3 regions of the Phyllobacterium sp. NPDC097923 genome follow, and region 3 is predicted to be linked to each of the others. Evidence: riboswitches for the same ligand, from Rfam matches in the RefSeq annotation. Region 3 holds a riboswitch; each other region holds the start of a gene.
The links. Region 3 has a riboswitch for thiamine pyrophosphate ahead of ACIQWS_RS00930 (ABC transporter permease). Riboswitches for the same ligand answer to the same signal wherever they lie in the genome.
Positions count from the first base shown of each region.

Region 1 (3,272 bases), 2.1 Mb from region 3:
CGAGCGCCGTGTCCGTGAAAAGGCTGAAGCCGTCAGCCGCGCCCGCAAGGCAGCGCGCAAGCAGGCACAGCGTGAAGGTCTGCTTCCTGGTCCGAAGAAGAAAGAACGCGTTGCCCGTCCAGGTGCCGCTTCCAGCGATTTCAACAACAACCGATAATCAATGACCGGAGTTTCCGGTCCTTGCAAAACGCGACAGAACCCGCACAGCGAGCCATGCTGGAGCGGGTTTCGTTTTGTGAAGACTCCGCCATAACTATCGTCTTCACATCGATATTACCCAGTTTCAAAAAAGTGCCTTCTTGTGCGCCGCATCACGCCGCGCCTATGCATGCTCCATACTCGTCAAGCCTTATGGAGACCTTTCAATGGCACCCAAGCTCAACATCGTCCACGTCAGCACCCGTCCGGGCCGCGCCGGTCAGCCGGTTGCCAAGTGGTTCCATGATTTTGCCAGCCAGGACGGCCAGTTCGAGCCTGTTCTGATTGACCTGGCGGATCTCAACCTGCCGGTTTTCGACGAGCCCAACCACCCGCGCGCCCGCAAGTATGAGCATGCGCACACGAAAAAGTGGAGCGCGCTGATCGAGGCGGGCGATGCGATCGTGTTCGTGACGCCGGAATATGACTATTTCGCTCCGCCGTCCCTGACCAATGCGATCATCTATCTGTGGCAGGAATGGAACTACAAGCCGGTCGGCTTCGTCAGCTATGGCGGCGTGTCGGGCGGCCTGCGCTCGGTCGAATCGGTCAAGGGTCTCATCGCAGGCCTGCGGATGGTTCCCATTCCCGAAGGCGTTCCCGTTCCGGCGTACCAGCAGTTCATCAACGATGAAGGCGTCTTCCAGGCCAATGAACTGGTGACCGCCAGCGCCAACACCATGATTGGCGAATTGCTCAAGTGGAGCAATGCGTTGAAGCCGCTGCGCGCCGCCTGATCCGGTCAAGGCGCCTGGAATCGACCGGGCGCTACACACACGATTTTACCGATTCGCTTGACAAATGGCGGATCGGGCGTTCAATTCAAGACATTCACCAGGGGGGTCCCGACAAGGGGCTGAGATTCTGCTGGCTTTTGCAGCGCAGTGACCCGTTGAACCTGATCCAGTTCATACTGGCGTAGGGACGGTGCGAAAGTCATGCGAGTCAGCCTCGGCACATCCGTATCCGGATTCGCAATCTCTTTTCATCCTTCCGGCACAGAACTGGGTTTCCACGCTTGATTGCTTAGGAGCCTGATGATGACCGCAATTACCCCAACCGTTTCGGCAGGACCGCTGCCGGCCTCGATCAAAATTTACAAACCCGGCCATATCCATCCGGATATCCGCGTGCCATTGCGCCAGATATCGGTGCACCCGACGGCGGGCGAGCCGCCGGTGACGGTGTACGACGCGTCCGGACCCTATACCGATGCCAATGTTGCCATTGACATCGCCAAGGGCCTGCCGCGCATCCGCGCAAGCTGGCTTGCCAGCCATGCCGACCTTGCCGCCTATGACGGCCGCCACGTCAGGCTGGAGGACAATGGCTTCGTCACCGGTGAACGGCTGACCCCGGAGTTCCCGGTACGCAACCGGCCATTGCGGGCGAAGGGCGATAAAGCCGTGACGCAGCTCGCCTATGCCCGGGCGGGGATCATCACGCCGGAGATGGAATATGTGGCGATCCGTGAAAACCTCGGCCGCGACGCGGCGCGGGCGCAGCTGGAGCGCGACGGCAATTCCTTCGGCGCGTCGGTGCCGGATTATGTCACACCGGAATTCGTCCGCGAGGAGATTGCCCGGGGCAGGGCGATCATTCCGGCCAATGTCAACCATCCCGAACTTGAACCGATGATCATCGGCCGCAACTTCCTGGTCAAGATCAATGCCAATATCGGCAATTCCGCAGTGACCTCCTCCATGGCTGAGGAAGTGGAAAAAATGGTCTGGGCCATCCGCTGGGGTGCCGACACGGTGATGGACCTGTCGACCGGCCGCAACATCCACAATATCCGCGAATGGATCATCCGCAACGCCCCCGTGCCGATCGGCACCGTGCCGCTCTATCAGGCGCTGGAAAAGGTCGGCGGCATCGCTGAGGACCTGACGTGGGAGGTCTATCGCGACACGCTGATCGAACAGGCGGAGCAGGGTGTCGATTATTTCACCATCCATGCGGGTGTTCGGTTGCATTACATCCCGCTGACCGTCGACCGTGTCACCGGCATCGTGTCGCGCGGCGGCTCGATCATGGCCAAGTGGTGCCTGCATCATCACCGGGAAAGTTTCCTCTACGAGCATTTCGAGGAAATCTGCGATATCTGCCGTGCCTATGATGTCAGCTTCTCGCTGGGTGACGGGCTGCGGCCGGGTTCCATTGCCGATGCGAACGATGCTGCGCAGTTTGCCGAGCTGGAGACGCTGGGGGAACTGACGCAGATTGCCTGGGCCAAGGGTTGCCAGGTGATGATCGAGGGCCCCGGCCACGTGCCGATGCACAAGATCAAGGCGAACATGGACAAGCAGCTTGCCGTCTGCGGCGAGGCGCCGTTCTATACGCTGGGACCGCTCACCACCGATATCGCGCCCGGCTATGATCACATCACGTCGGGGATCGGTGCGGCGATGATCGGCTGGTTCGGCACCGCCATGCTTTGCTATGTCACACCGAAGGAACATCTGGGCCTACCCAACCGCGACGATGTGAAGATCGGGGTGATCACCTACAAGATCGCCGCCCACGCGGCGGACCTTGCCAAGGGCCATCCGGCGGCACAGGTGCGGGACGATGCCCTGTCGCGGGCGCGCTTCGAGTTCCGCTGGGAAGACCAGTTCAACCTGTCGCTCGATCCCGAAACGGCGCGACTGTTCCACGACGAGACATTGCCGAAGGAGGCACACAAGGTCGCGCATTTCTGCTCCATGTGCGGACCGAAATTCTGTTCGATGCGGATTTCCCACGATATCCGCGCCGAAGCGCAGAAGGAGGGCATGTCGGCCATGGCGGAAAAATTCCGGCAGGGCGGTGATCTCTACATGCCGCTGAAATCAGCAGCCGTGCCCATACCGGTCGGGGGTGATGATTTCTGATGCGCATCCTTGTCAAAGGCGCTGGCGTGGCCGGGCTCACCGCCGCACATGAACTGATGGCGCGGGGCGCAGACGTGACCGTCTTCGACCCGCGCCGCGACACGTCGTCGACCGCCTCCTGGTATGCGGGCGGCATGCTTGCGCCCTATTGCGAGCGGGAAAGCGCCGATGAACAGGTGCTGGAACTCGGATTGAAGGCTG
Region 1 covers NZ_JBIWBL010000001.1:2,261,064-2,264,335, reverse strand. The annotation lists gene rpsU (30S ribosomal protein S21) at 1-157, shown strand, start outside; gene ACIQWS_RS11425 (NAD(P)H-dependent oxidoreductase) at 366-935, shown strand; TPP riboswitch at 1,025-1,141, shown strand; gene thiC (phosphomethylpyrimidine synthase ThiC) at 1,239-3,071, shown strand; gene thiO (glycine oxidase ThiO) at 3,071-3,272, shown strand, end outside.
Region 1: it holds a riboswitch for thiamine pyrophosphate, as region 3 does, so the genes downstream of both, thiC (phosphomethylpyrimidine synthase ThiC) here and ACIQWS_RS00930 (ABC transporter permease) in region 3, are expected to answer to the same signal.

Region 2 (3,272 bases), on a different contig from region 3:
AGGGCGTATGCCCCCGCCCAAGGTCTGAAACTGCGGATGGCAATCACAATGCTACAGGCTCATGGCCGCGAGCCACTCATCGATCCAGGCTTTGCGGTTCTTGGCGACCTCCTCGGACGGGAAGGCCAGGGTCTTGACGGGTTGAACAAGGGTTTCGAAGGCCGGGTTCAGCGCGTCGGTGGTTTTCGCAGCCGGATACATCCAGTTGTTTTCAGGAATCGCATCCTGAAACGCCGGGCTGGTCATGAAGGCAAGAAACTGCGCCGATAGCGGGTTTTTCACCCCGTTGACGGTCTGGGCCGCGACTTCTACCTGCAGGTAATGGCCTTCGCTGAACGAAATGGCCTTATAGCGGTCCACGCGCTCGGCGATCAGGTGATAGGCCGGGGACGTCGTGTAGGACAGCACCAGCGGTGCTTCGCCCTTGGTGAAGAGGCCATAGGCCTCCGACCAGCCGGGCGTGACGGTCAGCACGCGGTCTTTCAGCTTCGCCCAGGCTTCTCCCGCCTTGTCGCCATAGACCGACTTGACCCAGAGCAGCAGGCCGAGACCGGGCGTCGAGGTGCGGGGGTCTTCGATGACGATCTTCTGCTTCGGGTCGCCTTCGGCCAGTTCCTTCAGGCTTTCCGGCGGGGTCTTCAGCTTCTCCGAATCATAGATGACGGCGAAATAGCCGTAATCGTAGGGAACGAAGGTATCATCCTTGTAGCCGCCGGGGATGTTAACAGCGGAGGTGTCGATGCCATGGGGGGCAAACAGGCCGGTTTGCCTGGCCTCGTAGGTCAGGTTGGTGTCGAGGCCGAGCACCACATCCGCCTTGGTTGACTCGCCTTCCAGCTTGACCCGGTTGAGCAGGGCAACGCCATCGGCAACCGCCACGAATTCGACCGTGCAGGCACATTGCTTTTCGAAGGCTTGCTTGACCTTCGGGCCGGGACCCCATTCGGCGGTGAAGCTTTCATAGGTGTAGACGGTGAGTTTGCCTTCGGCATGGGCGGTGCCAAGGGGAATGACGGCGAACAGAGCGGTCACAATGGCCGCTGTTTTTACAATAGTCTCGAATGGCCGCATCGGCGCCTCCTATCAGCAGTGTTCAAAAGGATTGGTGCGCCGGCAAATCTGCCGCGTCTAATCCCTCCGCCGGTACAAACCGGATCAGGTTCCGCGGGTTGGCAGGGTCTCCCCGTGCGCCTCTCAGCCGGTCCATGCGACCGGCACCCCGTTAGAGCGTGACAAGGATAGAGGTTCGGCCGGAGCCGTGCAAGCGGTCGATGCTTATGAAATCTTTATGTTTTGCCGGTTCTGCCAAATCGAAAGCTGATACTGGCGCGCCTATTGTCGCTAGCGAAAACATCCCGTGCGGCTGTTTTCCGATGGAAAGGGTCAATCATGTTTCGTGGTCACGGTTTTTATCATTCCCATGTCAGGGTACAGCAGAACCCGGCTTCCCAAAACGCCCGCCGCAAGGCGATTCTCCTGCGTCCGCGTCGGCAGAAATTCATCCCGGAGCTTTATCCGAGCCTGTTTCTGGCCATCGGCGTGGCGATTGCCGGCATGGCCGCGATTGCACTCGGGCGCTTCGTTTAACCTCGAATCACGGATGCCCTGTGCGACCGGCTTGTGCCATGCTATGGCCGGTGCATGAGCAAATTCGTCCTTCTTCTTGGTGGAACCGTTCACGTCACCGACCGTCTCCGGCATCTCATTGCCGGGGCGCGCGTTCTTGCCGCCGATGGCGGCATTGCCCATGCGCAGGCGCTGGGCGTTGAACCCGAGTTGTGGCTGGGCGATTTCGATTCGACATCGCCTGAACTTGCCGAACGCTATGCGCATGTGCCGCGTTCGGTTTTTCCGGCCGCCAAGGACATGACCGACGGCGAACTGGCACTCAACGAAGCCTACCGGCTGGGCGCCACCGAAGTGATCCTGTGCGGCGCCTTTGGCGGTGAACGCACCGACCACACCCTGCTGCACCTGACCATGGCCACCCGCCATGCGGCGGAAGGCCGGAAGATCATTCTCTCCAGCGGAAGCGAGGAAGCGCATCCCCTGGTTGCAGGAGAATATGCGTTCGATTTTGCCGATGGAACGGTATTCAGCATTGTGGCCTTTACGTCCCTGCGCGGATTATTTATCCATGGTGCGCGATGGCCGCTGGAAAATATGGAACTTTCTTTCGGTTCATCGCTTACAGTGTCGAATGCCGTGTGTGGAAATCTCCACGTATCGCTTCGTTCAGGCAATGCAGTCCTGATTGCTGCGCCGTGAAATTGCGAACCGCTTGTAAAACAACGCGGAAAGTGCAATTCTTGCGGCACAGCATTGGGGACGCAAGCTGGTTAGTTTAGTTTTGAAACGGGAGAGGTCTTCCATGTTGAAAAGTTTGTCGACAGTAGCAGTTGCCGCGCTTCTGGCATTTTCGGTAGCCGGTTGCACAACAAGTGAACAGCGTACAGCGGGTTATGGCGTTGGCGGTGCAGCACTTGGTGCTTTGGCTGGTGGTGCAATCGGTGGTGGCCGTGGCGCACTGGCTGGTGCTGCCATCGGTGGTGTTGGTGGTGTGGCTGTTGGTGCCGCAACGGCCAACAATGATGGCCGCCGTTACTGCACATATGAAAACCGTTACGGCGAGCGTTATCGCGCGCCTTGCCGCGGTTACTAATCCTTCCCCATCAGGGAAAGCGGAACAGGCCGGGAAACCGGCCTGTTTTTGTTTGAGGCTGCCGGGGTGCATGGGCTGATCTTTGTTCTGCCGCATTAAGCCCGCACGATATGGCCGCTATATTCATGTTGAGAGGATTGACTAATGAGTTTTCGTTTGACCGCCATTGCGGTTTCCGCGCTTCTGGCCATGTCATTGGCCGGTTGTGAAACGAGCGAACAGAACCAGCGGGCCGGGACGGGCGCGTTGATCGGAGGCGGTGTCGGCGCACTCGCCGGACAGGCACTCGGGCACAATACCAAGAGCACTGTGATCGGTGCGGCCGGCGGCGCGCTTCTCGGTGCGGCTGTCGGTACGGCAACGACGCCAAGCGGCGGCGGCAATGGCAATCAGAATCTTTGCCGTTATCAGCGGCCCGATGGCAGCATCTACAATGCCCCCTGCGAAGGCAATGGCGGCCGCGGCGCTGCCTATGGCGGATACAACAACAACGGTTACAACAACGGCGGCTACTGAGCGGCGCGTTGCTGAACGGATCCAGACAGGCCGGTTTTCCGGCCTGTTCTGTTTTACGCCATAAAGATATTTGACAGCGGCGCCAATCTCGCCG
Region 2 covers NZ_JBIWBL010000002.1:474,710-477,981, forward strand. The annotation lists gene thiP (thiamine/thiamine pyrophosphate ABC transporter permease) at 1-47, opposite strand, end outside; gene thiB (thiamine ABC transporter substrate binding subunit) at 52-1,071, opposite strand; TPP riboswitch at 1,116-1,232, opposite strand; gene ACIQWS_RS14675 (hypothetical protein) at 1,390-1,587, shown strand; gene ACIQWS_RS14680 (thiamine diphosphokinase) at 1,642-2,268, shown strand; gene ACIQWS_RS14685 (hypothetical protein) at 2,372-2,662, shown strand; gene ACIQWS_RS14690 (YMGG-like glycine zipper-containing protein) at 2,807-3,178, shown strand.
Region 2: it holds a riboswitch for thiamine pyrophosphate, as region 3 does, so the genes downstream of both, thiB (thiamine ABC transporter substrate binding subunit) here and ACIQWS_RS00930 (ABC transporter permease) in region 3, are expected to answer to the same signal.

Region 3 (3,272 bases):
CCATGCCTGCCGGTTCAGCGCATTGTCGAGATCGGGATAGGCCTTGACGAACAGCGACCAGGACTCATCGGGATGGTTGGTCAGATAGATCGCTCCCTTTTCCACGGCGCCGATGAAACGTTTCAAACGGTTGTCTTTCGCCAGATCGGGATGGGTCAGGAAGATCAGCTCGTCGTAAACGGGAACGCCATGCTCCTCGGGAAAGAATGCCGTTCCCTTGTGACCTTCCTGCGCCATCTGCGTCAGCTCGAAATTGCGGTAGCCGCCCACCGTGGCATCCACCTGATTGGCGATCAGCGATGCCGACAGCGCGAAGTTGACATTGATCAGCTCGACATCGCCCGTCTTCAAGCCTTCGGATTTCAGCATGGCGCCGAGCATGGCATCCTCAAAACCAGCCACGGAGAACCCGACTTTTTTGCCCTTCAGGTCCTTCAGGCTCTTGATCGGGCCATCGGCGAGGACGGTCACCGTGTTGAGCGGCGTCTCCACCAGGGTGCCGAAACGCACCAGCGGCAGGCCTTCGTCATGGCTGAGATAGAGGTTGGGCTGATAGCCGATGGCGATGTCCGCCTGCTTGGCCGCCACGAGACGCGGCGGCGCTGCCGGATCGGCCGGCGGGATCAGATCCACGTCCAGTTTCGCTTCGCTGAAGAAGCCCTTCTCGCGGGCAATCACCAGCGGCGCATGGTCGGGATTGACGAACCATTCCAGCAAGACAGACAGCTTGTCTGCCGCCGCTGCGGGTGATGCGAGGAGAGACAAGGCGGCCAGCAGGATGATGGCGGGGGCAAACGCGCGGCGGCGAAACATGGGCATTCCTTTATCAACGGGACGGGAAAACGGGGCGGTCATGATGCCTGCACCCAGGGCGTGAGACGTGCGGCGAAGGCATCGACGAGGAAACGCAGAACAATGGTCAGAACGGCGAGGATGATGAGGGCGGCAAACAGCGTATCGGTCTGCATGCGAGCATTGGCCTGCAGCATGACGAAGCCCAGTCCGCGCGAGGCACCGACCCATTCGCCGATCACGGCGCCAATGGGGGCAAAGACCGCCGCAACACGCAGGCCCGAACCGAGGCCGGGCAAGGCGCTGGGCACGCGGATGAGGAACAGTGTCGCCAGCGGCGAGGCCTGTGTGAGGGCGGCGGCATCCAATAGGTCCTGACTGGTCCGGCGCAGTCCATCGGCAAAGGACGAGGCAACGGGGAAGAAGATGATCAGGCTGGCCATGACGACCTTGGACGCGAGGCCGAAGCCGAACCAGAGAACCAGAAGCGGTGCAATGGCAAAGACCGGGAGCGCCTGCAAGACCAACAGGAGCGGCCAGACGATCTGGCCGAAACCCGGCAGGCCGGCCACCAGAAGCGCAACAAGGATTCCGGCGATGGCACCGAAGAACAGCCCGAGCACGATCTCAAGCACCGTGATGGCGGCGTTGCTCAGGAGATAATGCTGCTGCTCGACCAGGGAGGCAATGACAGAACCGGGGCCGGGCAGGATGAAGCGCGGCGGCTGCAGCATCCAGACAGCGAGCTGCCAGCACGCAAGCACAGCCAGCAGGGCTCCGGCGATGCGGACGAGCATGCGCATGGCGGGCCGTCACAGACTCGGCGATTGGTGGTTCAGCGAAAACGGCATCTGCAGGACTCCATCAAACGTGTGGAGATCCGGATATGTGCGAAGACAAGGCAGAGTGCGTGAAGAATGCTCAATTCCCGTTCCTACGCCGGCATAACCCGGATCAGGTTCAAGGGTCCAGCTCGACGCTATCTCAGCACTGTACAGTGCCCCCCTCGGAATGAAGTCATGATGGAGCGGCGGCGGCGTAAAGTCAATCGCGCCGCACAGGGATTGCAGACATCAGTTGGTCAGGCGGACATTCTCGCCATCGACAGCTTTGCAGGCCGTGACAACGGTATAGAAAAAGTCCTGCTGATCCCAACCACCGCCATCTTCCCATGCATGCTGATGGGTACCGGTACAGCTCAGAATATCAAGGATCGGTGGTATTGTGCCCTTCGGCAATTGCTTCCCATCAACAAACAGATAGTACACTTGGTCTTTATCATTTGTTTTCAAGGTCGCGTCGTATTGGGTCTGCGTGGAATCAGTAACGCATTGTACATATCTGTTGTTGGTGTTCTTGTTTCTCTTACCCAGATCGCAACCATCCTGTTTGACGTCCATTTTCAAATAGAGATCTTTGTACCCGTCAAGATTGATTGTCGTCATCTGATTCTTATTGGGAACAGTGGTACCGGTCCCCCGCCCGTTAGCGCCGCTGTGATCATAGGGGTTGTACACAACTGTTCCCAAAGCCTTCTCGGTGCCATTTAGCAACACCCCAACAATGGTCACACGTTTGAACCAGTAGCCGTAGACATCGCCAACGGTAATGGAAGCGCTGCTTGGTTTGAGCGGTGCAAGGGCGGTGGCGGTAACACCAATCTGGACTGAGTTCTGGTTCAGCAACGACATGAAGAGGGTATTGGTCTGCCCTCCCAGATTGACGGTAACCTTCTGGTCCTTTGCACTGAAATTGACACTGACAGTGCTCGCCTTGGCGCCAAGATTGGCCCGCAAAAAGGCCCGTGCCCTGTCCTCGGCAGCCTGTGCATTGCCACCCGTGAAGATGGAGGCACCGGCCAGCGCCGCTGTGTCAGCGGCGTTCTGCAAATTGACTCTTTCATTTGAGGCAACGGTATAGTCAAGGGCAAGACCGGTCATGCCCATAAGCGGCACAAGCAGCAGACCGAAGGTCAGTGCCGTGGCCCCACGCTTGTCTCTCAGGAATTGTTTGAATTTGCTCATAGCCCGCTCCGGTTGTTGAGCGAACCATGAAGGCCATGCCGTAAATGCCTGCTTAGCAAATTCGTTCAGATTGTCTCAATCTGCGATAAGTCGTGCACCATGGTAAAAATCCGATAAAGCACGACCTAGGCAGCGGGTGCGCCCGGCCGCACAAAACCCTCGCTGGCAACGAGCAGATTGCGCGTATAGGCCTGCGTCACCTTGCGGGCGGCAAGATCGGCGGCGGAAAGGCGCTCCACCTCGGCACCGCTCTGCATGACCATCAGCCGGTCGCACATGTGGGTGACCACCGCCAGATCGTGACTGACCATCAGGAAGGTCAGCTTGCGGTCGCGGCGTATCTGTTCCAGCAGGTTCAGCACTTCGGCCTGTACGGATGCATCGAGCGCCGACGTTGGTTCATCGAGCAGCAGGATCGACGGCTCCAGAATCAATGCCCGGGCGATGGCGACACGC
Region 3 covers NZ_JBIWBL010000001.1:186,962-190,233, reverse strand. The annotation lists gene ACIQWS_RS00935 (ABC transporter substrate-binding protein) at 1-813, opposite strand, end outside; gene ACIQWS_RS00930 (ABC transporter permease) at 852-1,595, opposite strand; TPP riboswitch at 1,707-1,809, opposite strand; gene ACIQWS_RS00925 (TadE/TadG family type IV pilus assembly protein) at 1,866-2,816, opposite strand; gene ACIQWS_RS00920 (ABC transporter ATP-binding protein) at 2,942-3,272, opposite strand, start outside.